Regions from separate parts of the Amycolatopsis sp. NPDC045836 genome, predicted to be linked through region 2. Evidence: riboswitches for the same ligand, from Rfam matches in the RefSeq annotation. Region 2 holds a riboswitch; the other holds the start of a gene.

Region 1 (14,989 bases), on a different contig from region 2:
CGGGTACAGCCCGGAGTAGACCATCGGCTTCGGCTCGCGGTACCCGGCCAGCGGCTGCTCGGCGCCCTTGCGCTCGGAGGTCACCGTGTCGCCGACCTTGGACTGGCGGACGTCCTTCACCCCGGTGATCAGGTACCCCACCTCGCCGACGCCCAGCCCGGCGCTGGCCTTCGGCTCCGGCGAGATGATGCCGACCTCGAGCAGTTCGTGGGTGGCCCCGGTGGACATCATCTTGATCTTCTGCCGCGGGGTGATCTTGCCGTCGACCACGCGGATGTAGGTGACCACACCGCGGTAGGTGTCGTAGACCGAGTCGAAGATCATCGCGCGCGGCGGGGCGTCGGCGTCACCGACCGGCGGCGGGACCTGCCGCACCGCTTCGTCCAGCAGCTCGCGCACGCCCTGGCCGGTCTTCGCCGAAACCCGCAGCACGTCGGCGGGCTCGCAGCCGATGATGTGCGCCAGCTCGGCGGCGTACTTGTCCGGCTCGGCGGCGGGCAGGTCGATCTTGTTCAGCACCGGGATGATCTGGAGGTTGTTCTCCAGCGCCAGGTACAGGTTGGCCAGGGTCTGCGCCTCGATCCCCTGCGCGGCGTCGACCAGCAGGATCGCCCCCTCGCAGGCCTCCAGCGCGCGGGAGACCTCGTAGGTGAAGTCCACGTGGCCCGGGGTGTCGATCAGGTGCAGCACGTGGTCCTGCCCGTCGACCTGCCACGGCAGCCGCACGTTCTGCGCCTTGATGGTGATGCCGCGTTCCCGTTCGATGTCCATCCGGTCGAGGTACTGCGCGCGCATCGCCCGCTCCTCGACCACGCCGGTGAGCTGCAGCATCCGGTCGGCCAGGGTGGACTTCCCGTGGTCGATGTGCGCGATGATGCAGAAGTTTCGGATCAGCTCCGGCGGGGTGAAGGTGGTGTCGGCGAACGTCACAGTGACTGGTCCTCGGCATGGGTCGGGATTCGGTCCCCCCATCGTCCCATGAAGGGTCACCGACGCGGTTGACCAGTGCTCATCTCCGGGCGATCCCCGATGCGACCGGCTGCGCTCCGTGTTGACATCGAAGGTATGAGCGCTTCCCTCGAACAAGTCCTGGACCGGGCCTTCGGCCACCCGCGCGGGCTGCTCGGCCGGGTCGGCGGCTGGCTGATGGCCACCGGCAACGCGGCGACCGAACGGCACGTGGTGGCCGTCGCCCGGCTCACCGAGGGCGAATCGGTGCTGGTCATCGGGCCGGGGCCGGGCGTCGGCGTGCTCGCCGCCGCCGGCCGGGCCGCCCGGGTGATCGGGGTCGACCCGTCCGCCGAGATGCTGGAGCTGTGCGCCGAGCGCTGCGAAGGCACGCGGAACGTGGAGCTGCACCTCGGCTCCGCCGCGGAGACCGGTCTCGACGACAGCTCCGTCGACGTGGTCATCTCGGTGAACAACGCGCAGCTGTGGCCGGACCGCGCGGCCGGGTTCACCGAGCTGCGCCGGGTGCTGCGCCCCGGCGGCAAGCTCGTGCTCTCCGCCCACGAGAAGTGGCTCCCCGTGAGCAGGCACGAACTCGCCGCCGAGGTGACCGGCGCGGGGTTCACCGACCTGCAGACCTGGGTGTGGGATCCGCCGGGACCGCTGGCCGCCCGCGCGGCGCAGCTGCGCGCGATCCGCGCCTAGTTCCCGGCCCTCACGACACCCGGAACGAACCAGCGCGGTTGCGCCAGCCGCTGCCGACGTTCAGCAGATCGGCCGCGTGGTCGATCCAGACCGACGAAGGCTCTCCGAGGCCGATGGGATCGCGCAATTTCACGTCGCACTGGCTGAACGCTCCCACCGAGCTGAACTTGTTGTTCCAGGTTCCTCCGGAAGGGTGGGCATACGCGGTGCCGTGACCACCCGGGATGCCCGCTTCCTGCCGCGCATCAGCCGCGTTGCCGGCACACGCGTAGCGAACGGGGTCGGTGGTGAGCATGCAGTACGCGGCCGCCGCCGCACCGGCGTCCGCCGAAGCCGTCCCGGTCATCGTTTTCCGCCGCGATTCCAAATTGCCACGGAAAACACCGGTGTTCTTGACGCAGGGACCACACTTCCTTGACTTCCGGTGCACAACCGCACCTGAGGGTGGCTCAGTCCTTCGAGTGGTCCCGGACGTCGGTGCGCAGCGGGTGCCCCGCCGGAACCTCGACCAGCACGATCCGGGTGCCGTCTGGGTCGGCGATCCAGGCTTCGTCCAGGCCCCACGGTTCACGGCGGGCCTCGCGCACCGGCTCGACGCCCTTGGCCGCCAGTTCGGCCAGCGTCGCGGGCAGGTCGCGGACCTGCAGCCAGAACGCCACGTCCGGGGTCGGGCCGGTCTCCCCGCGGCCGACCACCTCGAGGAGGCCGCCGCCGAGGAAGAAGATGGTGCCGATCGGGATCTCCCGGTAGATCGCCAGGCCGAGGGTGTCGCGGTAGAAGGCGGTGGAGACCTCGAGGTCCTTCGGCATCAGCAGGACGCGGCTGCTCAGAACTTCCATGCGTTCCTGCCTACCGGTGGGCTCACGCCACCGCAATGGCACCGATGCCGGCCAGCACGATGCCGGACCCGAGCAAGCGGCGCAGCGGGTCGGCTTCGCCCAGCACCAGCCACCCGGCCAGGCCACCGAGCACGATGCTCAGCTCACGGGCGGGTGCGACCAGGCTCACCGGCGCCAGCCGCATGGCGAACAGCACGAGCAGGTAGGCCACCGGCGAAAGCACCCCGACCAGCAGCACCTCCCGCCGGTACCGCCGCCACAGCCCGCCCGTGGCCGCGCCACGCAGGGCGTACGGCGCCAGCAGCGCGCTCTGCAGCACCGCGCCGAGGCTGAAGTAGACCAGCGGCGGCACGGCCAGGGTGGTCACCGAATGCGCGTCCCACAGCGTGTACCCGGCGATCGCGGCGCCGGTGAGCAGGCCGTAGCAGAAGCTCGCGCGGCGTTGCCGCGGATCGCCCGCCCCGCCGCCGCTGCCGATGACCAGCACCCCGATGACCACCAGCACCGCGCCGAGCAGGCCGAGCCAGCCGGGCCGTTCACCGAGCACGAGCACCGCGGCCAGCACCGCCAGCAGCGGCCCGCTGCCCCTGGCCAGCGGATAGACCACGGACAGGTCGCCGACCGCGTAACCGCGCTGCAGCACGATGCCGTACGCGACGTGCAGCACCGCGGTCCCGGCCGCCGCCGCCAGCCAGCTCCACTGCGGACGTGGCCCGGCGACCAGCAACGAGACCACCGCGACCGGCGCGAACACCACCGCCGTCACGGTGTAGTAGAGGAAGACGAACCGCGCCCCGCCGTCGGCCACCCGCTTCGCCGCGAGGTTCCACCCGGCGTGCACCACGGCCGCACCGAGCACCAGGAGCAGGGCCGTCACGTTCACCGGTGGTCAACCTACCGCCCGCCGACGGGCCCGCTGAGCAGGGGTGTTAGGCTTTTCGCTCGTTGCCGCGCGGCATTCCGTCATGGAGGAAACCCGCGTTTCGCGGGGCCACCCGGTCGCGGCGGCGAAACCACCAGAAGGACCCAGAGGAGCGCCGGTATGGCCAACATCAAGTCGCAGATGAAGCGCATCAAGACCAACGAGAAGGCGCGTCAGCGCAACCAGGCGATCCGGTCCTCGGTGAAGACCGCGATCCGCAAGTTCCGCGAGGCCGCGGACTCCGGTGACAAGGCCAAGGCCGCCGAGGCCCAGCGCGAGGCCGCGCGCAAGCTGGACAAGGCCGCCACCAAGGGTGTGCTGCACGCCAACCAGGCCGCGAACAAGAAGTCGGCCATGGCCAAGCGGGTCAACTCGCTCTGACCCCGGCTTCGGAAAAGCCCCCGGTGCGCTGGTCGACCGGGGGCTTTTCCGTGTGCTCGGGGCTCCGATGGGGCAGGCTGTGCGGCGTGAGCGCCTATGGAAGTGCCTACGACTACGACCTGATCGTCATCGGCTCCGGCCCCGGCGGGCAGAAGGCCGCGATCGCCGCGGCCAAGCTCGGCAAGCGCGTGGCGGTGGTCGACCGCCACGACATGATCGGCGGGGTCTGCGTCCAGACCGGAACGATCCCTTCCAAAACGCTGCGCGAAGCGGTGCACTACCTGACCGGGATGAGCCAGCGCGAGCTGTACGGGGCCAGTTACCGGGTCAAGCAGGACATCACCATCACCGACCTGATGGCGCGCACGCAGCACGTGATCGGGCGCGAGGTCGAGGTGGTGCGCGCGCAACTGCAGCGCAACGGGGTGCACCTGGTCAGCGGCCTCGGCCGGTTCACCGATCCGCACACCGTCGCGGTGGAGGGCGGGCCACGCGGTGAGCGGACGTCGCTGACCGGCGAGTACGTGGTGATCGCCACCGGCACCCGGCCGGCCCGCCCACCGGAGGTCGACTTCGACGAGGAACGCGTGCTCGACTCCGACGAGATCCTGAGCCTCGACCGCATCCCGACGTCACTGGTGGTGGTCGGGGCCGGGGTGATCGGCATCGAGTACGCCTCGATGTTCGCCGCGCTCGGCTGCCGGGTCACCGTGGTCGAGCAGCGCGAGCGGATGCTGGACTTCTGCGACCCGGAGATCGTCGAATCGCTGAAGTTCCACCTGCGGGACCTGGCGGTGACCTTCCGGTTCGGCGAGAAGGTGGTGGACGTGGCGGTCGGCGAGCACGCCACGGTGACGTCGCTGGCCAGCGGAAAGCGCATCCCGGCCGAGGCGGTGATGTACTCGGCGGGGCGGCAGGGCATGACCGACGACCTCGGCCTGGAGCACGCCGGTCTCACCGCCGGCAAGCGCGGACGGCTGACCGTCGACGACCACTACCGCACGGCGGTCCCGCACATCTACGCCGTCGGCGATGTGATCGGCTTCCCGGCGCTGGCCGCGACGTCGATGGACCAGGGCAGGCTGGCCGCGTACCACGCCTTCGGCGAGCCGGCGAACGAACTGGCCGCCCTGCAGCCGATCGGCATCTACACCATTCCGGAGATCTCCTACTGCGGTGCGACCGAGGCCGAGCTGACCTCCTCGTCGGTCCCGTACGAGATCGGTACCGCCCGATACCGCGAACTGGCGCGAGGCCAGATAGCCGGCGACTCGTACGGCATGCTCAAGCTGCTGGTCTCCACGGAGGACCGCACCCTGCTCGGCGTCCACGTCTTCGGCACCGGGGCGACCGACCTGGTCCACATCGGACAAGCCGTCATGGGCTGCGGTGGCACCGTCGACTACCTGGTCGACACGGTGTTCAACTACCCCACCCTGTCGGAGGCGTACAAGGTCGCTGCCCTGGACGCCACCAACAAGATCCGCGCCCTGGCCCGCTTCAGCGAAACCTGACCCACCTCAAGAACCATCCTCGCCCCGACGCGCAGCCCGGAATACGTCCCTTCGTCCACTCAGCCTTCAGCCCAACCCGACCCGGTCACAGCCGATCCCACCCAGCCGGGGCCACCTCCCCAGCACGCGCCCGCCTGCCAGCACCGGACCGCCGTCCACCTCAACGGCGGTCCTTCGCGGCCGCGATCTCCAGCACCGCGCGTTCCAGGGCGTAGTCGGGGTCAGCCGCCGCGCCCTTCACGTCGGCGTTCAGCTTCGCGACGACGCGCATCGCGTCGGCCAGGCCGTCAGCTCCCCAGCCGCGCACCTGCCCCTGCGCCTTCCGGATCTTCCACGGCGGCATGCCCAGCTCCCCCGCCATCGAGTTCGGGTTCCCGCGTCCCGCCCCCGCCACCCGCGCGATGGTGCGCACCGCGTCGGCCAGCGCGTCGGCCACCAGCACGTGCGGCACCCCGATCTGCATCGCCCAGCGCACCGCTTCCAGCGCCGCGGCGCGATCCCCCGAGACGGCCTTCTCCGCCACCGCGAACCCCGTCACGTCGGCCCGCCCGCGGTGGTAGCGCCGCACGGCCTGCTCGTCGACCTTGCCGCCGGAGTCGGCCACCAGCTGCGTCGCCGCCGAGGACAATTCCCGCAGGTCCGAGCCGACCGAGTCGATCAGCGCCATCACCCCGGCGGCGTCGATCTTGCCGCCCGCCTGCCGGACCTCGTTGCGCACGAACGCTTCCCGCTCGGCGGGCTTGGTGATCTTCGGGCATTCGACCACCTGTGCCCCGGCCTTGCGCAACGCCGCGGGCAGCGCCTTGCCCGCCTTCGTCCGCCCCCCGCCGGTGTGCACGACGACCAGCACCACGCCGTCGGCGGGATCCTTGACATAGGCCAGGATCGCGTCGCCGATCTCCTGCGAGGCGTCCTGCGCGCCGTCGATCGCGATCACGCGTCCCTCGCTGAACAGCGACGGACTGACCAGTTCCGCGAGCATCGGAGCTGTGAGTTCGGACACTTTGAGCCGGGTCAGGTCGGCCGCCGGATCGGTGCTCCGGGCGGCCTCGAGAGCGGCTCGAATCGCCCGCTCGATGAGCAGTTCTTCTTCGCCGAGCACGAGGTGGAGAGCGGCTGCGTCGGTCACCCGCACGATCCTGCCACGCCCGTCGGCCACTAGCCCGGCACGGTGAGGTGGTCGCGAGCTCGTGCCGGAATGCCGTACGGTGTTGGCGAGGCACCGCGCCGAGCGCGGGCCGACAACCGCATAACGCTCATCCAGAGGGGCAGAGGGATACGGCCCGAAGAAGCCCCGGCAACCGGCGTCAGCCTGTCATCTCGATTCCGCGAGGTAGCTGACGAGCACGGTGCCAATTCCGGCCCACACCCGTGGGGCAGATGAGGAAGGACCTCGCGATGACTGCCACCCTCCGCACGACCAAGCGCACCCTGGACCTCGGCCCGGCCGCCGAACTGGTGTCGAAGGAAGAGGGGCACCGCCAGCCGCTGGCACCCGAGTTCGTCTCCGCCGAGGACTTCTCCCCGCTCGAGGTCGCCTACGACTTCGGCCGCGTGCGCCGCGAGGACATCGAGAAGGGCCCGCGCAACATCTGGCGCTACAAGAGCCTGCTGCCGGTGCCGTCGAACGTCGAAGAGATCCCCAACACCGAGCCCGGCTGTACCCGGCTGGTGCGTGCCGACCGGCTCGCGAAAGCCTTGGGGCTCAAGCGAGTCTGGGTCAAGGACGACACCGGCAACCCCACCCACTCGTTCAAGGACCGCGTGGTCGCGGTGGCGCTGGCCGCCGCCCGCGAGTTCGGCTTCAACGTGCTGGCCTGCCCGTCCACCGGCAACCTGGCCAACGCCGTGGCCGCCGCCGCGGCCCGCGCGGGCTGGGAGTCGGTCGTGCTGGTCCCGAAAACCCTGGAGCGGGCCAAGATCCTCACCACCGCGGTGTACGACGGCGCGCTGATCGCGGTGGACGGCAACTACGACGACGTCAACCGCCTGGCCACGCAACTGGCCTCGGAGAACGAGAACTGGGCGTTCGTCAACGTCAACGTGCGGCCGTACTACTCCGAGGGCTCGAAGACGCTCGCCTTCGAGGTGGCCGAGCAGCTGGGCTGGCGGCTGCCGCAGCAGATCGTCGTGCCGATCGCCTCCGGTTCTCAGTTGACCAAGGTGGACAAGGGTTTCCGCGAGCTGGGTGAACTCGGCCTGGTCGAGCAGTCGCCGTACAAGGTCTTCGGCGCGCAGGCCACCGGCTGCTCGCCGGTGTCGGCCGCGTTCCGCGCCGGGCACGACGTGGTGCAGCCGGTCAAGCCGGACACCATCGCCCGCTCGCTGGCCATCGGCAACCCGGCCGACGGCCCGTACGTGCTGGACGTGGTCAACCGCACCGGCGGCGCCATCGAGGACGTCAGCGACGAAGAGGTGGTCGAAGGCATCCGGTTGCTGGCCCGCACCGAAGGCATCTTCACCGAAACCGCCGGCGGCGTCACCGTGGCGACCGCGAAGAAGCTCGTCGAAGCCGGGAAGCTGAACCCGGACGAGGAAACCGTCCTCCTCATCACCGGCGACGGCCTCAAGACCCTCGACGCGGTCGAAGGCAAGATCGGCCCCCGCGCCACCGTCCCCGCCTCCGCCGACGCGGTCCGCGAAGCCCTCGCGAAGTAACCTCCTTTCCATTCCGGCTCGACCGTGGCCTTCGGAGCAAAGCTCCGGAGGCCACATTCATGTCCGCACCTCCATGCGCACCAACCTTCCGTTCCCTGACCGGCCCACCCACTCCCTATCGCGCACACCACCCCCTCCGTTTTTCCACCGAGTTCAGCTACTTCCACAGCTCGCCGACCGCGTCCACTTGCCGTCACACCAGCCGGGTTCCGTCCGGCCACAAAGAAATATCGAGTCGCCGTCCAGTCATCCGAAGAACAAGCCCGCCGCCGCCCAGCCACCTCTGAGCAGTGCACCTTTTCTTGAATACCACATCCGCGCCGGCCGCCAACCGAGTTGTCCACAGCCGCCCAGTTGTCCACAGCTCGCCGAATTGCCCTGTCCTCCCCCGCCCAGTCCACTTAACGTCGCTTGTGTGTTCGAGCGAAGCCAAACAACCCTCTCTCCCGGAGCACCGACCTCCGAGGAGCCCAAGCCCGACGTCGCCGAGTTGGCGGCCCGGGTCCAGCGCGACCGCGCCCACGGGAAGGTCACGCGCTGGCTGCCGAAAGCACGCGGCAGTCCGGTCAAGCAACGCGCCACGATCGCGCTCGCCGTGTTCGGCGTGTTCGTGGTCGTGCTCGCCTCGGTTCTGCTGTTCGACGGCGAACCGGAGCCGGAGCGCGCCCCGCCGTTGCCCATGGCGCGGGCCGCACCGGCCGCCACCAGCTCGCCGCCGAGCGCCACCGGCGAACTGGTGGTGAGCGTGATCGGCAAGGTCGTCCGGCCGGGCCTGGTCACGCTGCCCGCCGGGGCCAGGGTCGCGGACGCGGTGCGAGCCGCCGGTGGCGTGCTGCCCGAGACCGATCTCGCCACCGTGAACCTGGCTCGCCGCCTCACCGACGGCGAGCAACTGGATGTGGGGGCGCCACCACAGGCCCAGGGTCCGGCGCCGGCTTCCCCCGGCGCCGGGCCTCCGGTCAAGGTCGACCTCAACACCGCGAGCCTGGCCCAGCTCGACGATCTGCCCGGTGTGGGCGAAGTGACCGCGCAACGCATTCTCGACTGGCGCAACCAGCACGGCCGCTTCACCGCGGTCGAGCAACTCCGTGAAGTGGAAGGGATCGGCGAAACGCGGTTCTCGCGCCTGCGTGACCAGGTGACCGTGCAATGACCCCGGCCGCCGATCCGGCGGTGAACCCGGGGCCGGCCGCACACGACCTGCGGCTGGTACCGGCCGCGCTCACCGTCTGGCTCGGCACGCTCGGCGGGCTGCTGCTCGGCTGGTGGCTGACGGTCGTGGTCGGCGCCGGGGTCGCGATCGCGGCAGCCGGTGGGCTGGTGCGCACGCGTCGCCGGGGTGGGAACGGTGAGCGGCTGCGCGCGCTTTTGCCGGCATTGCTGGGTTTTGGTGCGGTGGTGGCGGTCGTGGTGACGCCGCGGCTGCACCACGCGCAGGAAGATCCGATGCGCCCCGCGGCGGATCGGGGTGTACCGGCGGTGCTCCGGGTGACGGTCACCGAAAGACCACGGCCGATCCGTTCGGCCGGTTACGCGGGAAGGGCAGGTGGTACGAGTGCGGTGGTGATTCCGGCTGAGGTCACCGGGGCGACGGTCGATGGGCAGGCGGTGCCGTCGACCGGCCGGGTGGTGCTGCTCGCCGCGCTGGACGGGTGGTCCGATCTGCTGCCAGGGCAGCAGGTGACGGCTTCGGGGTCCCTGGCCCCGGGGCGGCCGGCCGAAATGACCGTGGCGGCGCTCCGGGTACGAGGGCCACCGCGGGAGGTCACCGAGCCGCCGCCGTGGTGGCAGCGAGCGGCGGCGTCGATGCGGGCCGGGCTCCGGGAAGCGTCCGGTGTGCTCGACGAGGAGCCCGCCGGGCTGCTGCCCGGACTGGCCGTCGGCGACACCAGCGGCATGTCACGGCGGGTCGAGGACGAGTTCCGCGATGCGGGCCTGTCGCACCTGACGGCGGTCAGCGGTACGAACGTGACCATCGTGTGCGGTGCGGTACTGCTGCTGCTCCGGCTGCTGCGGCTCGGGCCGGTGGTGTCGGCGGCGGGCGCGGGCGCGGCTCTCGCCGGGTACATGGTGATCACCGGGCCCGAACCCAGCGTGCTGAGGGCCGGGGTGATGGGGGCGGTCGGGTTGCTGGCGCTGGCGCTCGGCCGTCGTGGTACGGCGCTTCCGGCGTTGGCGGCGGCGGTGACCGGCCTGGTGCTGTACGACCCGGCGATGGCGGCCAGCTTCGGCTTCGCGCTGTCCGTGGTGGCGACGGCGGGGCTGGTGTTGCTGGCTCCGCGCTGGGCGGCCGCACTCGCTCGCCGCGGGGTGCCGTCCTGGCCGGCCGAGTGGCTGGCGGTGCCGGTGGCGGCGTTCGCGGTGACCGCGCCGATCCTCGCGGGCATGGCGGGTGAGCTGAGCCTGGTGGCGGTGGTGGCGAACCTGCTGGCCGCTCCGGTGGTCGCCCCGGCGACCATTCTCGGGGTACTGGCGACGGTGCTCGGCACGGTGTGGCCCGCTGCGGCGGAACTGCTGGTGCGGCTGGCCGGGCCGGAGGCGAGCTGGCTGATCCTGGTGGCCCGGGAGGCGTCGGCGGTACCCGGTGCGGTGCTGGCCTGGCCGCCGGGCTGGTGGGGTGGGCTGCTGGCCGCCCTCGTGGTCGGTGTGCTGCTGGTGGTGTTCCGGTTCGCCAGGGTGCGGCTGGTGCTCGCGGCCGGGCTGGTGCTCGTCCTGCTGACGACGGCGCCCGCCCGGGTGCTGGCGCCGCCGTGGCCGCCACCGGGATGGGCGGTGGTGGCCTGTGACGTCGGCCAAGGCGACGCCATCGTGCTGGCCACCGCTGAGCCCGGGCGGGCCGTCGTGGTGGACACCGGGCCGGAGCCGGGGCCGGTGGACCGCTGCCTCGACCGGCTCGGGGTGGACAGGGTGGCGTTGCTGGTGCTGAGCCACCTGCACGCGGATCACGTGGGTGGCTTGGCCTCGGTGTTCGAAGGCAGGACCGTGGGCGCGGTGGCCGTGGGGGCCGGGCGGGCACCGCGCTGGGCTTGGGACGAGGTCGCCGAGGTGACCGGGGCGCAGGGGGTGCCGCTGGTGGAACTGCCGGTCGGGCAGCGGCTGGAGTGGCCGGGGCTGGGTCTCGACGTGCTCGGTCCGCGGCACGTCACCACCCGCGCCGGGGCGGAGAAGGACGGCACGCTGATCAACAACAGTTCGCTGGTGCTCAGAGGCCACACCAGCGCGGGACGAGTACTGCTCACCGGTGACGTCGAACTGGCCGCCCAAGCGGATCTGCTGGCAGCGAAGGAGGACCTCCAGGCCGACATCCTGAAGGTGCCGCACCACGGCTCGCGGTACTCGCTGCCCGCGTTCCTGGCCGCGGTCGGCCCGCGGATCGCCGTGGTCAGCGTGGGCGCCGGGAACTCGTACGGCCATCCGAGCCAATCCACAATGGACAATCTGGGCAAGGGAGGTGCCCTGCTGACGCGAACCGACACCGACGGTGACACCGCCGTGTTCCTCCACGACGGCGGTCCGGCCGTGCTCCGCCGTGGGCGCTGAGCGACGGAAAACATGTAGGCGATAGTTGACATGTCGGCTCTAGCCTACATATTCTCCCGGGCATGTCCGATGCAGTCTTTCTCGCGCTGGCGAGTCCGGCCCGGCGTCGCCTGCTGGAGTTGCTGGCGGACGGGCCGCGGACGGCCGGGGATCTGGCGGCGCAGTTCGAGATGAGCCGTCCGTCCGTGGCCGAGCACCTGAAGATCCTTCGCCAGGCAGCGCTCGTCCGCGACGAACCGGTGGGGCGGCAACGCTTCTACCACCTCGAACCGGCGCCGCTGGCGCAGGTCGGCGACTGGCTGCACCCGTTCGAGCGGTTCTGGCGCGAGCGGCTGCGCACCATGGCGGAACTCGTGGAAGAAGAGGACGAAGCACCATGACCTACACCCGTACCGGCACCATCACCGTCGACCAGTTCATGGCCGCCCCACCGGCCAAGGTGTGGCGGGCGCTGACCGATCCCGACCTGCACGCGAAGTGGTGGGCACCCGGGGACATCGCCGAGCACGTCGGTCACGAGTTCCACCTGAGGATGCCGGGGTACGGCGAGGTGCCGTGCCAGGTGATCGAGTCGCAGCCGCACGAACGGTTCGCCTACACCTTCAACGGGACCTGGACGCTGACCTGGCGGCTGGTCCCCGAGGGCCACGGCACCCGGCTGCTGCTCGAGCACTCCGGCTTCGACCTCGACGACCAGCGTCAGCGCGACGCCTGCGAACGCATGGGGCCCGGGTGGCGGGACGGTGTGCTGCCCAGGCTGGCGGAACTGGTTCCGGCGATCGGCTGAACCGGAACCACCGTGGACGTGACCCACCGGCGTGCACCGGGGAGCCACGTCCACGGCAGGGCCGCCGGGCGGAGCAAGAGCCTTCTCATACCTAGTTCGCCCGTTCGGCGGCCAGTTGTCAAGGGCGCCATTCCCGGCGGTACCCCGGGTGGTCGGCGTAGGGCAGAGCCAGCAACCGCAACGTCCGGCACCAGTTCTTGCCCGGTTCACCACCGGGGACGTGGCACACCTCGCACCAGTAATCACTGCCGTAGAGGGGGAACCCCGCCACCCGGTCGGTCACCGCGGTCTCGTGGGTTTCGACGATCAGCCGGGTCGCTTCCACCTCGCGGATCATCCGGTTGATCGATTCGAGTTCGACGGTGCCGAGGCCGCGGATGCGCATCTCGGTCTGGGTGGCCAGGTCGGCGTGGTCGAGCTGGTCGCCCGCCTTGCCCTTCTGCACCGTCCGCATGATCAGGCTCTGACGTTCGTTCACCATCGCGGTCAGGAACGCCACCAGGTCGGTCACCGGGGATCGTCCTTTCTGGGTAGACCCGCGCGATCCCCTGACCCGGGCCCCGAGCGGGCCCACCGCGCCTACTTGCTCTTCGGCAGTATCTCACCCAGTGTTACGAACGGGACATAACAAGGAGGTCACTACGCAGCGAAGATCACCGTGCGTGCAACGCCGGGCGCTGGACGACCACCCCGAGCACGCCGGGACCGGTGTGCGCGCCGATCACCGCGCCGAGTTCCGAGACCAGGCAGCCCGACGAGCGCGGCAGCTGCTCCTCCAGGCGGTTCGCCAGCTCCACCGCCCGCTCCGGGGAGGCGAGGTGGTGCACGGCGAGTTCCACCGGGTCGTCGCCGGCGGTCCGCACGGCCAGGTCGACCATGCGCGCCATGGCGCGGTTCATCGTGCGCACCTTCTCCAGCGGCAGGATGCGCCCCTCGGACATGTGCAGCACCGGCTTCACCGCCAGCGCCGTGCCCAGCAGGGCGGCGGCCGAGCCGATGCGGCCACCGCGGCGGAGGTGTTCGAGGGTTTCCACCACGAAGAGCGTTTCCGAGCGGCGGGCGGCCTCGACGGCGGCCTGCTCCACCTCGGCCGGGGACGCCCCGGAGGCGGCGGCCGAAGAGGCGTGCAGCGCGGCGAATCCGAGCCCCATCGCGGTGGTGCGCGAATCGACGATGCGCACCTTGTCCGGCCCGACCTCCTGCGCGGCCAGCACGGCGGCCTCCCAGGTGCCGGACAGTTCCCGCGACAGGTGCACCGAGACCACCGCCTCGGCACCGCCGGCCAGCGCGTCCCGGAACTGGGTGGCGAATTCGGCGGGGGTGGGCCTGGACGTGGTGACGATGCGGTGCTGCCCCAGCGCCTTGGCCAGGGCGGCCGGGCCGACGTCGGTACCGTCCAGTGCGGACACCCCGTCGATGAGCACGTGCAGGGGCACCACCCGGATGGCATGCCGATCGGCGAAACCCTCCGGCAGATGGGCGGTCGAATCCGTGACTACGGCTACCGGCACGGCATCAGCCTACGGGTCCTCGCGTGGTTCCCCGGTGAACAGCAACCCGGCGACGAGTTTTGCCATTTCGGCACCCACCGCGGCGTGTCCCGCCCAGCCCCAGTGCATGCCGTCGGGATTGCCGTGCCCGCCGAGCACGTGCGGCCCGACGACCTCGGCGAGGTCGAGCACCGGAACCTCCCGCCGCCGCGCCCAGTCGGCCACCGCGGCCGCGGCGGCGGGACGCGCCGAGTGCACCCCGCCGTACGACGCGGCCCGGTGCACCGACGGCAGCACGCCGACGATCGGCAGCGACGGCCGCAGGGTCCGCAGCGCCTCGACCGAGAGATCCAGGTACCGCACGGTCAACGCGGCGGGCAGCACCGCGGGCCTGCCGCGGAACGCCACCGCCAGCCGCGGCTGGGCGGCGAGGTAGGCGCGCCGGGCGACGCGGCGCAGGCCGTCCGGGCGCAGGTACCGCAGCCCGGTGCGCAGGTAGGTGGGCAGCGGCGAGGGCAGGGTGTCCATGCTGCCGATGGCCAGGACCACCACGTCGGCGTGGTGCAGATCGGCCCACACCCGGGGGTCGCCGGTCAGCGACCACCACAGGTCGCGCGCGTTCCAGCCGAAACCGGCGACCAGGTCGGCGGTGCCGCCGAGGGCGTCGGCGGCGAGGTTCGGCCAGAGGCGGGGTTCGTCGGCCGCGTACTCGTGGTCGGGGCCGTGGAAGCTCAGCGAGTCCCCGAACACCAGCAGCCGCGGGCTCACCCGGTGATGCCGGCGTTGTACACGTGCAGCCGCCACATCTGGTTGCGGCGCCCCAGCTCCACCCAGTGGCAGTTGGCGATGCCGCCGAGCGTGGGCCACACCTGGACCGGCAGCCCGAGCAGCCGGGCGGTCAGCGCGATGATCAGGCCGCCGTGCGCGGCCAGCAGCACGGTGTGCCCCGTTTCGGCGGCCACCAGGTCCGCGACCACCTCGGAGGCGCGCTCGGCCACGTCCACCCGGGACTCACCACCGGGCGGCGCCCAGGTGGCGTCGGTGCGCCACCGGTCGCGCTCGCCGGGGTACTTGGCGTCGACCTCGGCGCCGGTCATGCCCTGCCACTCGCCGAGGTGGGTTTCACGCAGGCGCTTGTCGATGCGCAGCGGCACCCCGATGGCGTCGGTGAGCACGGTGGCGGTGTCGGTGGCGCGGCGGAGGTC
Region 2 (16,662 bases):
GCGCGTCGATGGTGCCCTTGGTCGGGTCCGGGTGCCCCTGCACCAGCGCGTGGTAACCCTTGTCCACGGTGCGTTCCTTGAACGCCCGCTTCAGCACGGTGTAGGCGTGCTCGCTCTTGGCCACCACCATCACCCCGGTGGTGCCCGCGTCGAGCCGGTGCACCACGCCCTGGCGCTCGGCGGCCCCGGAGGTGGAGATGCGCAGCCCGGCCGCGGCGAGCCCGCCGACCACGGTCGGCCCGGTCCAGCCGGGGCTCGGGTGCACGGCCACGCCGACCGGCTTGGCGACCACCACGATGTCGTCGTCGTCGTGCAGGATCCGCAGGCCGTCGACCGGTTCCGCGACCACCTCGACGGTGCGCGGCTCGGGCAGCGTGACCTCCAGCAGCCCACCGGCGACCAGCCGGTCGGACTTGCCCACCGCGGTGCCGTCGAGCAGCACGTCCCCGGCTTCGGCCAGTTCGGCGACCGCGGTGCGGGAGAGCCCGAGCAGCTTGGCCAGCCCGGCGTCCACCCGCATCCCGTCCAGCCCGTCCGGCACCGGCAGCATCCGCCCGCTCACGGCTTCTTGGCCTTCTTCTCGATCGTCCTGCCGTCGTAGTCCTTGCCCAGCAGCGAAAGCAGGATGACCAGGCCGCAGCCGACGAACAACGAGGAGTCGGCGACGTTGAACACCGGCCACACGTCCCCGTTCGGCGCGAACACCGAGACGAAGTCGACCACGTGGCCCTGGAGCACACCGGGGGCGCGGAAGAACCGGTCGGTCAGGTTGCCCAGCGCACCGGCCAGGATCAGCCCCAGCCCGACCGCCCAGCCGGGTGAGCGCAGCCGCTTGGCGAACCAGATCAACGCGATCACCACCGCGCAGGCGATCAGCGCCAGCACCCAGGTCATACCGGACGCCATGCCGAAGGCCGCCCCGGAGTTGCGGATCAGCTGCAGGTAGACCGCGCCGCCGAGAACGCGCACCGGCTCGGCGAACTCCAGTTCGGCCACCGCGATCGCCTTGGTCACCTGGTCCGCGGCGAGCACCAGCACCGCGATCACCGCGAGCAGCCCCACCCGTCGCTTCGGCAAGGGGGTGTCGGGCGCTTCGGTGGCCTCGCTCGGCTCGGCTTCAGGCGGATTCGGCTGGTCGCTCACCACGCCATTGTCCACGGCGGGTGACCAGCGCGGCGATCGCCCCGGCGGCCAGCACCAACCCCGGCACCAGGCCCGGCGGCGCGGGGATCGCCTCCAGCGAGCCCACCACGGTCAGCAGGGTGACCAGCGCCAGCAGCGGGCTGCGTTCCAGCCAGGCCAGCACCAGCAGGCCGGCGGTGTAGGCGAGCAGGTCGTCCATGCCCGGCAGGCCCATCGCCAGCAGCGTGCTCGCCACCAGGCCGGTCAGCACGCCGCCGGTCCAGCCCGCCGCCCGGCGGGCGCGGCCGGTGCCGAAGTACGCCCAGGCCAGGCCGCAGAGCCCGAGCGCGCCCAGCGGCAGCACGAAGGTGGAGAGCAGGCCGGGCCCGTCGGCCAGCGTCCAGCTGGCCCCGCCGAGGACCGACAGCACCAGGATGGCCGCGACCCCACCGGCCACCAGCCCGGCGACCCGCCACGGCGACGGCCGCGGCCGGGCGCGGAAGACGTACCAGGCCACGGTCAGCAGGAAGATCGCCAGCGCCCCGACCGGCCAGGAGTCGATCGGTTCGAACGGCTGGGCCGTGCGCAGCGGCACCACGCCGTCCGGGCCGGTGGTGTAGAGGTGGGCGACGGCCACGTTCTCGCCGGCCGGGCGGTAGGCGAACCAGCCGAACTCCGGCTCGCGCACGAAGACCACCGCGGCGAGCAGGGCCACCGAGGTCAGCGCCAGCGGCAGCCAGTAGTCCCGCCGGTCCGCCGAAATCGGTTCACGCATGCCGCTGTTCCACCCCGGTCAGTCCAGTCGAGCGCCGATCTCCCGCACCACCGCGACGAGCAGTTCGATGTCGGCCTCGCCGGTGCGCCAGTTGACGATGGCGGGCCGCAACGCGGTCCGCCCCCGGTACACGGTCGTGCCAGCGTAGACCCGGCCGTCTTCGAGCAGTTCGGCCCCCAGCCGCCGGTTCAGCTCGTCCAGCCGGTCCTCGGCCAGGCCGTCCCGGCGGTAGCGGAAGCACACCACGTTCAGGCCGGGCGGGGCGAGCGGCTCCAGCTCGGGCGCCTCGTCGACCAGCCTGCCCAGCAGGGCCGCGAGGTCGTGGTGGCGTTCGACCATGGCGCGGTGGCCCTCGCGCCCGTAGGCCCGCAGCGTGGCCCAGATCGGCAGGGCGCGGGCCCGGCGGGACGACTCCGGGCCGAGCGAGTTGTAGTTGATCCTGGCTTCGTCGCCCACCGGCAGGTAGGCCGCGTCCGGCATGGCGAACGCCTGCCCCAGGCGCTGCGGTTCCCGGACGAAGGCGAACCCGCTCTCGTACGGCACGTTGAGCCACTTGTGCCCGTCGGCGGCGATCGAATCGGCCCGTTCCACCCCGCGCACGAGGTGGGCGGTGCGCGGCGACACCGCGGCGAACAGCCCGAACGCGCCGTCGACGTGCAGCCAAGCGCCGTATTCCGCCGCCAGGTCCGCCAGTTCGGCCACGGGGTCGAAGTCGCCCGCGTTCACCTCACCCGCGTTCGCGATGAGCACCGCCGGACCGCCGATCGCGGCCAGCTCCGCTTCCATCGCGGCGAGGTCGGCCCGGCCGGCGTCGTCGCGGCTGAACACGCGCACGGTGTCGCGGCCGCAGCCGAGCACCTGCAACGCCTTGCGGCTGCTGGGGTGCACGTATCCGCTGGACAGCACGGGCAGGCGCGGCAGGCCGGCCAGCCCGTCGGCGCTGACGTCCACCCCGTGCCGCTCGGCCCACCAGTGGCGCGCGGCGGCGAGGCCGGTCAGGTTCGCCAGGGTCGCGCTCGGCGTCAGCACCCCGCCGTGGGACGCGGGCAGGCCGAACAGGTCCTTCAGCCAGTCCAGCACCACGGTTTCCACCCGGGCCGCGAACGGTGAACTCGGCCAGAGCCCGGCCGCCTGGTCCAGCAGGGAGGTCAGCCAGTCCGCGGCCTGGGCAGCGGGTGTCGAGCCACCGACGACGAAGTGGAAGAACCGCGGGCCGGAGGAGTGGGTGGCCGCTCCGGTGCCGATGCGCAGCAGTTCGCGGACGCTCGGCAGCGTGCCGTCACCGCGTTCGGGCAGCGGCCCGCCGAGTGCGTCCAGCAGCGGTGCCGCCGCCGGGTCCTGCACCAGCCGGCCGGCCAGGGTGTCGAGGTACGGTCCGGCCGCGTCGGCCACCAGGCGCAGTGCTTCGGCCGCCGAATCCCGTTCCGCCAGCGGATCGCTCATCCCGGCAGAAGATCACGGCTCACCACCGCCCGTCCAGCCTCAGTCCAGGAAACCGGGCAGCGGACGCGGATCCGGGGTCGGCGCCCAGCGGCCGTCGACCCGCGCGTACTCCCAGCGCGCTCCCCTGGCGACGATCTGCCGCAGCGCCAGCAGCAGCCGGTCGACGTGCTCCTCGGTGCTGCCGAGGCCGAGGCTGACCCGCACCGCCTGCTGCCCCTCGCCACCGGCTTCGCGGATCAGGCGCCGCGTCGCGATGTGGGCGCAGAAAGCCCCGTCGCGCACGCCGATGCCGTACTCGGCCGAGAGCACCGCGGCCAGCCAGCCCGGTTCGAAGCCGTCGAGCACGAAGCTCAGCGTGCCGACGCGGTCGACGTCGGCGTCGAACAGGCGCAGTTCGGCGAACCCGGGCACCGACGACAACCCGCGCCGCAAGCGCCGGAGCAACGCGTCCTCGTGCGCGCGGACGGCGTCCCAGTTCTCCGCGAGCACCTCGCAGGCGACCCCGAGCGCGTAGACACCGACCGTGTTCGGCGAACCGGCCTCGTGGCGCTCCGGCCCGGAGTTCCAGACCACGCCGACCTCGTCGCGTTGCCGCTGCACCACCTTGGTGGCGCCACCGCCCGCCAGGTACGGCTGCCCGGCACGCAGCCAGTCGGCGCGGCCGACCAGCGCACCCGCGCCGAACGGGGCGTACAGCTTGTGCCCCGACAGCGCCACGTAGTCCACGTCCAGCTCCCGCAGCGAAACCGGCCGGTGCGGCGCCAGCTGGGCCGCGTCCAGCGCGATCCGGGCGCCGTGCTTCCGCGCCACCGCGGCGATTTCGGCGACCGGCAGCAGTTCACCGGTCACATTGGACGCTCCGGTGAGCACCACCAGCCGCGGCCCCGGTGCGCAGGCCGCCAGCGCACCGTCCACAGCGGACACCGCAGCGAGCCGGGTGCGCGGCGGTTCGACGCGGTGCACGCGCGGACCGCGCCACGGCAGCAGGGCCGCGTGGTGCTCGGTGTCGAACACCACCACGGAGGTCTCCCGCGGCAGGCACTTCGCCAGCAGGTTGAACGAATCGGTGGTGTTGCGGGTGAAGACCACGGTGTCCGAGGAGCGGGCGCCGACGAAGCGCCGCAGCACCCCGCGGGTCCGCTCGTAGACCTTGGTCGACACCTGGGAAGCGAAACCCGCACCGCGGTGCACGCTGGCGTACCAGGGCAGGAACTCGTCGACGGCGGTGCGCACGCGCTGCAGGCACGGCGCGCTCGCGGCGTGGTCGAGGTTCGCGTAACCGAGCTGCCCGCCGGTCACCAGCGGAACGGACAGTTCGCTACCGGCGACTTCGGGGACAACGCAGGTGCGCTGGAGTGCAGAACAGCGCGCAGCTCCGCCGAGAGTGGTGGCGGGCGACGGGTGGACAAGCGTCATGGGGAGCCTCCTCGAGGTCGGGACCTCCGCCCGAGGAGATCCGCGCTTGCCCGCCACACCTCGTGACGAGCCAGGTCCTCACCCGGGGCACCCCACCGCGGTTGGAGGGTTGCCGGCCAGCTAGCCGGGGCTTGACGCTGGCACTCATGACCTAGCGGAAAAGGTAACCCACTGGGCGGCGCCCGCGCCAGGGCCGCCCAGTGGGTGAGAGCGCGATCACTTCGCTTCGTACTGGAAATCGCCGGGAAGCCGGACCGCCTCGCCGTCGGCGACGTGCACGGCGGTGCCGCTGTACTGCTCGTCGCCCTGCTCGAACCGCCAGCCGCCGAACACCTTGCCGTCGACCGGTTCCCCGTGCGCGTCGGCGACCTCGCCGTGGATCCGCGCGTAGTCGAGGCCGTCCCACTCACCCGCGGCGACCGCGTCCGCCGAGCGGCTGCCCGCCTCCGGCAGGGTCCACAGGGTGAAGTGCACGTGCGGCCCGGAACTGCTGCCCCCGCACGGCAGCGCGTTGCCGATCTCGCCGAGCACCGTGCCCGCCTCGACGGCCTGGCCGTCGGTGACCGCGATCTCCTCCAGGTGGTAGTAGCCGGTGCGCCAGCCGTCCTGGTGGTCGATGGTCACCCAGTCCCCCGCCTCGCAGTGCTGCAGGCGCGCGGTACCGGCCAGCGGGGCCCGCACCAGCCGGTCGGCCGGGCTCAGGTCGATGGCGTTCTGCACCCCGGTGGTCGCGTCCGAGTGCACCCCGGCCGAGCTGACCTGCTGACCCGCCGCCAGCGGCAGGGTGAACGCCGGGAAGGGACCGGCCGCCGAGGCGGGCGGGGCCAGCAGGAACCCGCCGGTCAGCACCGCCGCGGCGGCCAGGCCGCGAAGGTTGGGGAACTGGTTGCTCAATCCAGCCACGCTCCGTGCTCCTTGCGCTCGCTATCAGCCTTTCGGGCTAATAGACGCGGGTGAAATGTAGGCCATTCGGCCGCATTCGGAGTACACGGAAGCCAAAAGAATATGCGGTATGTGACCCAGGTCACATCAGCTGCCGGATTCGCCCCGCCAGCGGGCCAGCCTGCCCGCCCGGTCGATGGCCCGCAGGCGACGTTCGGCGGTGGTGCGTGCCGCTTCGGTGGTGACCACGAGCAGCTGGTCCAGTTCCTGGAGGCGACTGGTGGCCTGCGGGGTGAACGACTTGCCGTCGCGGACCACCAGGCTCACCGACGCCCCGGTGGGCAGCCGCAGCTCGGACAGGTACACCCCGTGCATCCGCGACCCGCGCTGGATGCGCACCTGGAGCAGTTCGGCGCCGAGTTCGTCCAGCGGCGCGACGTCGACCTGGATCTCCTTCGGCTCGGTCGAGTCGGACAGCCCGAGCCACCGGCCGAGCGGGGTCAGCGTCGCGCCCTGCAGCAGGGTCAGCACGATGACCAGCACAAAAACCGCGTCGACCAGTTCCTGGGCGCCCGGTACGCCCTCGGCGAGCGGGATCATCGCGAGCACGATCGGCACCGCTCCCCGCAACCCGGCCCAGGACAGGAACACCTGTTCGCGCCACGGCAGCCGGAACGGCAGCGCCGAGAGCAGCACCGACAGCGGCCGGGCCAGCAGCAGCACCACGGCGCCGGCCACCAGTCCCTGCGCCAGGCTCTCCAGCAGCCTGCCCGGCGAGGCGAACAGGCCGAGCAGCACGAACAGGCCGATCTGCGCCAGCCAGCCGAGCCCCTCGGCGAAGGACAGCGTGTCGGACCGGTGCGGCAGCCGGGAGTTGCCCAGCACCACCCCGGCGACGTAGGTGGCGAGCAGGCCCGAGGCGTGCGCCAGCTGACCGCTCGAATACGCGACCACGCAGACCGCGACGGTGGCCACCGGGTACAGGCCGGTGGCGGGCAGCGCCGCCTTGCGCAGGGCCAGTGCGCCGAGCCAGCCCAGCGCCAGCCCGATCAGCAGGCCGGCGCCCAGTTCGTAGAGCACCAGCAGCGGCAGCGTCCAGTCCACTGTGGTCCCGGTGGCCAGCACGACCACGGCGATGTAGGCGGGCGCGTCGTTGATGCCCGACTCGATCTCCAGCGTGCCGACCAGCCGCTTGCCGATGCCCGCCGAGCGCAGCACGGAGAACACCGCGGCGGCGTCGGTGGAGGCGAGCACCGCGCCCCACAGCAGCGCCATCCGCCAGTCCAGGCCGAGCAGCAGGTGCAGGGCCGCGCCGGTGACCCCGACGCTCACCCCAACGCCCACAGTGGACAGTGCGATTCCCGGCCACAACGCGGGTTTGACCGCCTGCCAGCGCGTGGTCAGCCCGCCCTCGGTGAGGATCATCACCAACGCGGCCAGCCCGAGCGACTGGGTGAGCGTGGCGTCCTCGAACTCCAGTCCCAGCCCGGCTTCGCCGATCAGCACGCCGATCGCCAGGTAGAGCAGCAGCGAGGGCAGCCCGAGCCGGATGGACACCCGCACCGCGAGCACGGAGACCAGCAGGACCGCCGCACCGGCCCCGAGAACGACCGGGAGCTGCTCCATCCGCCGCCTCCCCTCGTCACCTGATCGCGTGGTCAACAATAGTGAACGCACGTTCGCCCGGTGCCATCGGTGCGGCGCAACGGAAATCGGCGGGGCACCGGTACCGCCGAATGGTCGACCCCGGGCTCGTCCGGAGCGTTCTCGGCTGCGCACCACGGGAATCGATGGAACCCTTGGCTCCCAACGCTTTCCACAAACGACGGCGGAAGCTGATCACGGGTCACCTCCAGCGCGGTGCCGCCACGCGCTTAGTCGGGCGAAGCGCGAGCGAGGAGAGCACCCAGCCCAACGCCGCCGCCGCACGCCCGAGCCGGGCGAAGCCCAAGCGAAAAGATCACCCAGCCCGGCGCCTCCGCCGCGCCGAGCCAGGTGAAGCCCAAGCCAGCGGCTCACCCAGCCGAGGCCGCCCCGCCCACCGAAGCAGGCTGATTCAAGCCAGCGCGGCGCCGCCCGACCGCCCCACCGAAGACTCCACCCAGGCGATCACCCAGCGCGACGCCACCCCACCGCACCGAGCGGCGAAGCCCAGACCGCGAAGTCACCCACCACGAGGCCACCCCCGCCCACGCCCACCGAAGCAGGAGCTCACCCCATCCAGCACGAACCGCCCCGTTCGACCGTTCAGCTCGTTAGCCCGAATGGCCGCTTGTCCAGACCACCGGAAAAGGAGTGTCATGGAGGCAGGCGATTTGTTGTGATCAACAACATACGCGCTGTCACGCACGGCCCGTGAGCGGTGTGGGTCCCTCGGTCCCCGCCAATTTCCCGCCACCGCTCACGGGCCCCCGCTTCAGCGCTTGCGCACCGCCACGGACACCTTCACACCGTCCCCGACGGTCCCCGTGGAGCCCTCGGGCACCGAGTCGTAGCCCACCGACCCGGCCAGGGTCTCCCCGGCGATGAACTCCTCGTGCGCCTTCGCCGCCTCGACCACCTCGGCCGGGGCGTCCACGGTCAGCTCGATGCGGTCAGCCACCTCGAGCCCGGTGTCCCGGCGCGCCTGCTGCACCACGCGCACCAGGTCGCGCGCGAGGCCCTCCGCCGCCAGCTCCGCGGTCACCTCGGTGTCCAGCAGCACCAGCCCGGACCCGCCGGGCAGCTCCGCCGCGGCACCCCGGTCCTTGGCCACCAGCCTGCGCTCGTACTCGGTGTCCAGCAGCTCGACGCCGGCCGCCACCAGCGCGCCGGAGTCCGAAGTGGACCACTCGCCCGCCTTGACCGCCTTGATCACCCGCTGCACGTCCTTGCCCAGCCGCGGCCCGGCGGCGCGGGCGTTGACCGCCACCTCGAACCCGCCGTGCGCGGCCACGTCCGCGGTCAGCTCGACCGACTTGACGTTGACCTCGTCGCGGATGACGTCGGTGAACGGGCGCAGCGCCGCCACGTCCGCGGCCGCCACCACCAGCTTGGCCAGCGGCAACCGCACCCGCAGCTTGTTCGCCTTGCGCAGCGACAGCGCCGACGAGCACACCTGGCGCACCCGGTCCATCGCGGTGACCAGCGCGGCGTCCGCGGGCAGCTCGGTGGTGCCCGGCCAGTCGGTCAGGTGCACCGACCGGCCACCGGTCAGCCCGCGCCACACCGACTCCGTGGTCAGCGGCAGCAGCGGCGCCAGCACCCGGCAGGTCACCTCCAGCACCGTGTGCAGGGTGTCCACCGCGTCCTGCTCCCCGGCCCAGAACCGGTCGCGCGACCGGCGCACGTACCAGTTCGTCAGCACCTCGAGGAACTCACGCGTGGTGGCGCAGGCGCCGGCGATGTCGCTGACCTCCAGCGCCGCCCCCACGTCGGTGACCAGCTCGTGCGTCTTGGCCAGCACGTACCGGTCCAGCACGTGCGCCGAGTCGGTGCGCCACCGGCCCTCGGTGCCCTCGGCGTTGGCATAGAGGGCGAGGAAGTAGTACGAGTTCCACAGCGGCAGCACCGCCTGGCGCACCGCATCCCGGATGCCCTTGTCGGTCACCACCAGGTTGCCGCCGCGCAGGATCGGGCTGGCCATCAGGTACCAGCGCATCGCGTCGGACCCGTCCCGGTCGAACACCTCGTTGACGTCCGGGTAGTTCCGCAGCGACTTCGACATCTTCTGCCCGTCCGAGCCCAGCACGATGCCGTGCGAGACGCAGGTCCGGAAGGACGGCCGGTCGAACAACGCGGTGGCCAGCACGTGCAGCGTGTAGAACCAGCCACGGGTCTGCCCGATGTACTCGACGATGAAGTCACCCGGGTAGTGGTGCTCGAACCAGTCCGCGTTCTCGAACGGGTAGTGCACCTGGGCGTACGGCATCGAACCCGAGTCGAACCACACGTCGAGCACCTCGGGCACCCGGCGCATGGTGGACCGCCCGGTCGGGTCGTCCGGGTTGGGCCGGGTCAGCTCGTCGATGTGCGGCCGGTGCAGGTCCGCCGGGCGCACGCCGAAGTCGCGCTCCAGCTCGTCGAGCGAGCCGTAGACGTCGGTGCGCGGGTAGTTCGGGTCGTCCGACTGCCACACCGGGATCGGCGTGCCCCAGTACCGGTTGCGTGAGATCGACCAGTCGCGGGCGTTCTCCAGCCACTTGCCGAACTGGCCGTCCTTGACGTGCTCCGGGTACCAGGTGATCTGCTGGTTCAGCTCGACCATCCGGTCCTTGAACTCGGTCACCGCGACGAACCACGACGAGACCGCGCGGTAGATCAGCGGGTTCCGGCAGCGCCAGCAGTGCGGGTACGGGTGCTCGTAGGTCTCGTGGCGCAGCAGCACCGCACCGTTGCGCCCGGCCGAACCGGTGCCGTTCTTCAGGTCCCGGATGATGTTCGGATTGGCCTCGAACACCTGCTGACCGGCGTAGTCGGACACCTCGTCGGTGAACCGGCCCTTCGAGTCCACCGGGGTGACCGGGGTGATCCCGGCCGCGTCGGTGACCACCTTGTCCTCTTCACCGTAGGCGGGCGCGATGTGCACCACGCCGGTGCCGTCGTCGGTGGTCACGTAGTCGGCGGCGAGCACGCGGTGCGCGTTCTCCTGGCCCAGGAAGTACGGGAACGGCGGCAGGTACCGGGTGCCGAGCAGCTCGGCGCCGGTGTAGCGCGCCAGCACCTCGGGCTGCTCGCCGAGTTCCTTGGCGTAGGCGCCGACGCGGGCCTCGGCCAGCACGTAGCGCTGGTCCCCGGCGGCGACCAGGGCGTAGGTGACCTCGGGGTGCACCGCGGTGGCCAGGTTCGACGGCAGCGTCCACGGCGTGGTGGTCCAGATCAGCAGGTGCGCGCCGTCGAGCTCGCTGCCGTTGCCCTCCAGCCGGAAGCCGACGGTGACCGCCGGGTCCTGGCGGCTGGCGTAGACGTCGTCGTCCATCCGCAGCTCGTGGTTGGACAGCGGGGTCTCGTCGCGCCAGCAGTACGGCAGCACGCGGTAGCCCTCGTAGACCAGGCCCTTGTCCCACAGCTGCTTGAACGCCCAGATCACCGACTCCATGTAGGTGACGTCGAGCGTCTTGTAGTCGTGGTCGAAGTCGACCCAGCGCGCCTGGCGGGTGACGTACTCGCGCCACTCGCCGGTGTAGCGCAGCACCGACTCGCGGCACGCCTCGTTGAACGCGGCGATGCCCATCTCGTCGATCTGGGACTTGTCGGTGATGCCGAGCTGCCGCTCGGCCTCCAGCTCGGCGGGCAGGCCGTGGGTGTCCCAGCCGAAGCGGCGTTCGACGTGCTTGCCGCGCATGGTCTGGAAGCGCGGCACGATGTCCTTGACGTACCCGGTGAGCAGGTGCCCGTAGTGCGGCAGGCCGTTGGCGAACGGCGGGCCGTCGTAGAACACGTACTCGTTGGCCCCGTGCACGCCGGGGTCGCGGGCGTCCACGGTGGCCTGGAAGGTCCGGTCGGCCTCCCAGTAGGCCAGCACGGCCTGCTCCAGCGCCGGGAACGACGGCTGGGACGGCACCTGGCCGGTCGGTTCACCAGCCTCGGCCTTGGGGTACATCGAGCGCTCCTCGCGGTGTCCAGTGGTCCCGGGTCACGGGGACGAAGCCCGGCCGGTCACGGCCGCGATCCGCGGTACCACCCCGCTTGCCCGCACGCGAAGGCGCGGGCCGCTCGTTTCGACGGCTGTCACGGGCCGTACCCGGCCGGTTCTACTGGGGGCGCGAGCCCTGTTCTTCCGGCGGCTCCCCGGTGATGGCCGGATCAGCGCCTGTGTGCCACCAGGTTAACGCGACCGGGCAAGTCAATTCCGGGGAGGTCCGCTTTCCCGTCCCGCGGACCGGACAACGGCGAGACAACAGACCGTGAGGAATACCCGTCGAAAACCGTGGAAAACCTACTTCTCGGCTTTTTTCAGTGATTTTTTGCCCGCGTCACGGTGTTCGGCGGCGAGGTGCGCATCGGGACCGCAGCGATCACACGGGGTGAAACCCAGATCACGCGCTTCGGCGACGGCGAGGGGAATGGTTTCCCGGTCCACCAGCCACGAGCAGTGGGCGAGGTGGTAACGCGGGTACTCGTCGACCACGAGGACTTCCACCTGCAGCTCGGAGACCACCAGCAGGTCGGCCGCGTCGGTGTCCTCTTCGCCGGGGTCGCCCAGCTCACCGGCGGTGGCTCCGGGCTCCTCGTCGTCCGGCTCGGGCTCGTCGTCTTCCGAGCGCTCGGCCTCGCCCGCGGCGGGGAGCACGGCGGTCGGTTCCTTCTCGGTGGCCTCGGCCGCTTCGGCCACCGGCAGCTCACCGGCGACCTCACCCTCGACGGCGTCGGCATCGGCCTTCGCCGCTTCCGGCTCGGTCTCTTCCTTGGCTTCTTCGGCCTCTTCGGCCTTCTCGGCTTCCACCGCGGCCGGCTCGGCGGTGGTGGTCCGCTTCCGGCGGCGCAGCCACTCGGCCAGCATCACCAGCGCGGCCACCACGGACACGGCCACCGAGGCCCAGGCCCACACCACGCTCGCGGTGATCAGGCCGGCGACGATCAGACCAGCAGCGGCCAGTACCAGCACCAGGGCGACGTAGAGCACGCTGAATTACAGCACGGACGGCACGGCGAAACGGCCCCGACCCTCCGGCAGGAAGGTCGGAGCCGTGAATTCACTCGAACGTGTGGGTCAGCCGGCCTCGGCACGCGGGCCGAACGAGTAACCCTGGCCGCTGCTGGACCCGGTCGCCGACTGGTTGCCCGGCGAGGCCGGGGCCGCCGAACCGCGGTCGTCCAGCTCGCGCAGCTGCGACTCCAGGAAGCCGCGCAGCCTGGTGCGGTACTCCCGCTCGATGGTCCGCAGCTCCTCGATCCGCTTGTTCAGCTGGTTCTTCTCGGAGTTCAGGCTGTTCATCGTCTCGGTGTACTTGCGCTGCGACTCGCGTTCCATCGTGGTCGCCTTGTCGCGCGCCTGCCGCTCCAGGGTCTCCACCCGGGTGCGGGCGTCGTTCAGCATGGTCTCGGCGCGCGTGCGCGCCTCGTTGACCATCGAGTCGGACTTCGCCCTGGCGTCCGAGAGCAGCTGCTCCGACTTGGTCCTGGCCTCGGCCAGCATGCCGTCGGACTCGGTCTTGGCCTCGGCGGTCAGCCGGTCGGCCATCTCCTGCGCCAGCCCGAGCACCTTCGCGGCCTGCACGTTGGGCTCGGCGTTGTCCGGGCCCATGCCGTGCGCCTGGGTCTGCTCCATCGCACTGGGCGGCGGGACCGGGGCCAGCCGCCGGGGCTCCTCGCGCACCGGGGCGGGCGGGGGCACGCTGCCCACCGGACCGGCGGACCGCGCGGTCTCCAACTCGCCACGGGTCGATTCCAGCTCGGCATCGAGTTGCTCGACCTGCTGGCGCAGCTCGTTATTGTCCTCGATGAGCCGGGCGAGTTCGGTCTCCACCAGGTCGAGGAACGCGTCCACCTCGTCCTCGTTGTAGCCCCGTTTGCCAATGGGCGGCTTGCTGAACGCGACGTTGTGCACGTCAGCGGGGGTCAACGACATCAGATCACCTCACGCACTCCATGGCCTGCAGGTCACCAGGGTCCCCGATCACCCTGGATATGCCAGTTGCATCAGTATGAACACAACCAACAGCAGCACCATAATCGATAAGTCCAGTCCGACGCCGCCAATCCGCACCATCGGGATGATCCGCCGAACCAATCGGACCGGCGGGTCCGTAACTGTGTAGATGGTCTCCAGCGTCACCGCAACCCCTCCGGCGGGGCGCCACTCACGCGCGAAGGCGCGCACGAGCTCGACCACGACCCGTGCTGTGAGCAGGAGCCAGAACGCGAACAGCACGTAGTAGAGGACGATCCAGACCGCTTGCACGTCTCCACTCTGCCACACCCGCGCCCCGGCGTGGCGTCAGTGGGCTGACCTGGGCGGAATCGGGTGGTGCACAACACCGTACAACAACCGGGGAACGCGGATCAGGGGCACCGGCCACCCGGCCGGTGCCCCTGATCGCGAGCCGCTTCAGTTGCGCAGGAAGAGCCCGCCTTCGGCGATCCGGCGGCGGTCCTCGGCGGTCACGTCCACATCCGGCGGTGAGAGCAAGAACACCTTGTTGGTGACCTTGTCCATCGAGCCGCGCAGGGCGAACGCCAGCCCGGCCGAGAAGTCCACCAGCCGCTTGGCGTCGGCGTTGTCCATCTCGGTCAGGTTGATGATCACCGGGATGCCGTCGCGGTAGTGCTCGCCGATCGCCCTGGCCTCGGCGTAGCTGGTCGGGTGCAGCGTGGTGATCCGGCTCAGCGGATCCCGGCTGGGCACCCTGGCCTGCTCCGGCACCGGCCGCAGCCGGGCCACCGGATCCGGCCGGTCCACCGCGAGCGCACCCTGCACCGCGGGAGCGGGGGTGGGCGCGCGGCCGCGCGAGCGCGGCTCCTCGTCGTCGAACTCGTCCATCGTGCGGTATCGCCCCCTCGAGCGGGTGCGCACGGGCGGCGCGGCCGGCTCCTCGTAGGCTTCGTACTCGTCGGCGTCGTCGGCGTAGTCGTAATCACGGGAGTTGCGGGAGTCACGCCGGTAGTCACCGTCGTAGCTGTCGTACCCGTCGTAGCCGTCGCTGTCGGCCGGGACCATGCCGAAGTACGCCTTCAGCTTCTGCAGCGCGCTCATGCGGTGTGCCTCCCTGCCTTCTCGACCCTCGCGGCCACTCACGCCTGAAGCCACGCCAGTGCCCCACCATCACACTGCGTCACCGAATCCGACGCCGCTCGATGTTTTCACTACGGTGAGGCTAAACCTCGCCGTCCGAGCAGCGCGGTTCCGACACGCACACAGGTCGAGCCGCAGGCAATGGCTTGGGCAAGATCACCACTCATCCCCGCAGAGAGTTCCACGGCTCCGGGGTGGTCATCAAGGAACTTTTCCCTCGCTGCCGCCAGCCGGGAGAAAGCCGCCGAGGGGTCGGTACCCAGTGGGGCGACGGCCATCAGCCCCCGCAGCCGCAAATCACCCGACTGGGTGAGGTTTTCCGCCAGTGCGGGCAACTCCGGTAGCGGACAGCCACCCCGGCCGGCGGCCGCCTCCGCATCGTCCAGGCTGACCTGGGCGAGCACGTCGAGGGGTTGGTCACGTTCTCCGCGCTCCCGCGCGGCCCGGACCGCCTTCGCCAGCGCCTCGCCGAGCCGGATCGAGTCGACCGACTGCACCTCCTGCGCCCAGCGGACCACCGAGCGCGCCTTGTTCCGCTGGAGCCTGCCGACCATGTGCCAGCGCACCCGGGTGCCGGGGCGCATCGCGGCCACCTCCGCGGCCTTGGCGTTCGCCTCCTGGTCGCGGTTTTCGGCGAGATCGGTCACGCCGAGGTCGGTCAGCAGGGCGGCGTCCACGGCGGGGAACGTCTTGGTCACGGCCAGTAACCGCACGTCCTCGGGGCGGCGCCCCGCCGCCCGGCACGCCTCCCGGATCTGGCTCCGGACGAGTTCGAGGGCTTCGGCCAGCTCGGCCTGGCGATCGGTGCTCATGCTTCCACCCAGGTGATCGCGGCCAGCCTGCCGGTGGTGCCGTCGCGGCGGAAGCTGAACAGCGTCCGGTCCTCGGCGGTGCAGCGCGGGTCGACCCCGATCTTGGCGACACCCGCGTCGGCCAGCTGCCGCCACAACCCCGCGCGCAGGTCCAGCCCCGGCGTGCCGTTGCGGCTCCGGCAGGCGCTGCCGGGCAGGTGCGCCTCGACGTCCTCGGCCATCGCCTTCGGCACCTCGTAGCACTCACCGCAGATGGCCGGGCCGAGCAGCGCCTCCACCCGGTCGAGCTCGGCACCGGCCGACTTCATCGCCTCCAGCGCGGCCGGGACCACGCCCACCCTGGCGCCGACGCGGCCTGCGTGCACCGCGGCCACCACCCCGTTCTCGGGGTCGCCGAGCAGCACCGGCACGCAGTCGGCGACCAGCGCCACCAGCGCGACGCCGGGCCGCGCGGTGACCAGCGCGTCGGTGGCCTCGGCCGGCGCACCGCCCGGTTCGTCGACCACCGCCACGGTGCGGCCGTGCACCTGTTCCATCCAGGCCAGATCGCCTTCGGCGAGGCCGAGTTCACCGGCCAGGCGGCGGCGGTTGGCCGCCACCGCCGCTTCGTCGTCGCCGACGTGGTCCCCGAGGTTGAAGCTTTCGTACGGTGCCCGCGAGGCACCGCCCGCCCTGGTCGTGACGACCCTCCGTATGCGCACCAACGCAGCTTAGCGACGCATGAACGGCGGAACGTCGACTTCGTCGTCACTGGGGTCGTCGGTCACCGGTACGGCGCGGCCGGGCAGGTTGCCCTGGGCGCCCGGCCCGGTGGAACGCGGCGTCGGGTAACCGGGACGGCTCCCGCCCGGCTGCGGCAGGCCGCCGGAGATCGAGCCGGTGCCACCGCTGAAGCCACCGGTGAGCCGGTCACCACCGGCGGGCGGCGGCGTGCGCTGCCCCGGCGTCGGGCTGCCCGGCCGGGACGGGGAGGAAGACGACAGCGGGGAACCGCCGGAACCGCCGACCTGACCGGCTTCGGCGGAGACCGTGGTGCTGCGCGAACCGACCGCGGACGGGTCGAGCTTCTTGTGCGTCGGCGCGCCGGCGTCGAACCCGGCCGCGATCACGGTGACCCGGACCTCGTCGCCGAGCGAGTCGTCGATGATCGTGCCGAAGATGATGTTGGCGTCCGGGTGCGCGGACTCCTGCACCAGCGAGGCCGCTTCGTTGATCTCGAACAGGCCGAGGTCGGAGCCACCGGCGATGGACAGCAGGGCGCCGTGCGCGCCGTCCATCGACGCCTCCAGCAGCGGCGAGTTGATCGCCTTCTCGGCGGCCTGCACCGCGCGGCCCTCACCCCGGGCGGAGCCGATGCCCATCAGCGCGCTGCCCGCCCCGGACATCACGCTCTTGACGTCGGCGAAGTCCAGGTTGATCAGGCCGGGCGTGGTGATCAGGTCGGTGATGCCCTGCACACCGGAGAGCAGCACCTCGTCGGCCGAGCGGAAGGCGTCCAT

Evidence for each region. A riboswitch is a leader RNA that binds a small molecule or an ion and turns the genes downstream of it on or off. The one in region 2 is predicted to bind S-adenosylmethionine.
Region 1: it holds a riboswitch for S-adenosylmethionine, as region 2 does, so the genes downstream of both, thrC (threonine synthase) here and AC07EG_RS10195 (aminotransferase class V-fold PLP-dependent enzyme) in region 2, are expected to answer to the same signal.

The regions. Positions count from the first base shown of each region.
Region 1 is NZ_JBWKKF010000013.1:100,885-115,873, forward strand. Features, by position in the region: gene lepA (translation elongation factor 4) at 1-972, opposite strand, end outside; gene AC07EG_RS24750 (class I SAM-dependent methyltransferase) at 1,066-1,653, shown strand; gene AC07EG_RS24755 (hypothetical protein) at 1,664-1,999, opposite strand; gene AC07EG_RS24760 (VOC family protein) at 2,103-2,492, opposite strand; gene AC07EG_RS24765 (EamA family transporter) at 2,515-3,375, opposite strand; gene rpsT (30S ribosomal protein S20) at 3,535-3,795, shown strand; gene sthA (Si-specific NAD(P)(+) transhydrogenase) at 3,882-5,309, shown strand; gene holA (DNA polymerase III subunit delta) at 5,470-6,438, opposite strand; SAM riboswitch class I at 6,563-6,696, shown strand; gene thrC (threonine synthase) at 6,708-7,967, shown strand; gene AC07EG_RS24790 (ComEA family DNA-binding protein) at 8,458-9,120, shown strand; gene AC07EG_RS24795 (ComEC/Rec2 family competence protein) at 9,117-11,507, shown strand; gene AC07EG_RS24800 (metalloregulator ArsR/SmtB family transcription factor) at 11,570-11,887, shown strand; gene AC07EG_RS24805 (SRPBCC family protein) at 11,884-12,294, shown strand; gene AC07EG_RS24810 (DUF6221 family protein) at 12,413-12,805, opposite strand; gene AC07EG_RS24815 (DegV family protein) at 12,948-13,805, opposite strand; gene octT (diglucosylglycerate octanoyltransferase) at 13,815-14,552, opposite strand; gene AC07EG_RS24825 (histidine phosphatase family protein) at 14,549-14,989, opposite strand, start outside.
Region 2 is NZ_JBWKKF010000005.1:89,164-105,825, reverse strand. Features, by position in the region: gene AC07EG_RS10215 (RluA family pseudouridine synthase) at 1-562, opposite strand, end outside; gene lspA (signal peptidase II) at 559-1,143, opposite strand; gene AC07EG_RS10205 (hypothetical protein) at 1,118-1,897, opposite strand; gene AC07EG_RS10200 (pyridoxal phosphate-dependent decarboxylase family protein) at 1,916-3,340, opposite strand; gene AC07EG_RS10195 (aminotransferase class V-fold PLP-dependent enzyme) at 3,380-4,756, opposite strand; SAM riboswitch class IV at 4,794-4,908, opposite strand; gene AC07EG_RS10190 (M23 family metallopeptidase) at 4,973-5,659, opposite strand; gene AC07EG_RS10185 (potassium/proton antiporter) at 5,786-7,264, opposite strand; gene ileS (isoleucine--tRNA ligase) at 8,055-11,219, opposite strand; gene AC07EG_RS10175 (hypothetical protein) at 11,556-12,242, opposite strand; gene wag31 (DivIVA-like cell division protein Wag31) at 12,330-13,187, opposite strand; gene AC07EG_RS10165 (YggT family protein) at 13,236-13,520, opposite strand; gene AC07EG_RS10160 (cell division protein SepF) at 13,668-14,312, opposite strand; gene AC07EG_RS10155 (YggS family pyridoxal phosphate-dependent enzyme) at 14,423-15,163, opposite strand; gene pgeF (peptidoglycan editing factor PgeF) at 15,160-15,864, opposite strand; gene ftsZ (cell division protein FtsZ) at 15,874-16,662, opposite strand, start outside.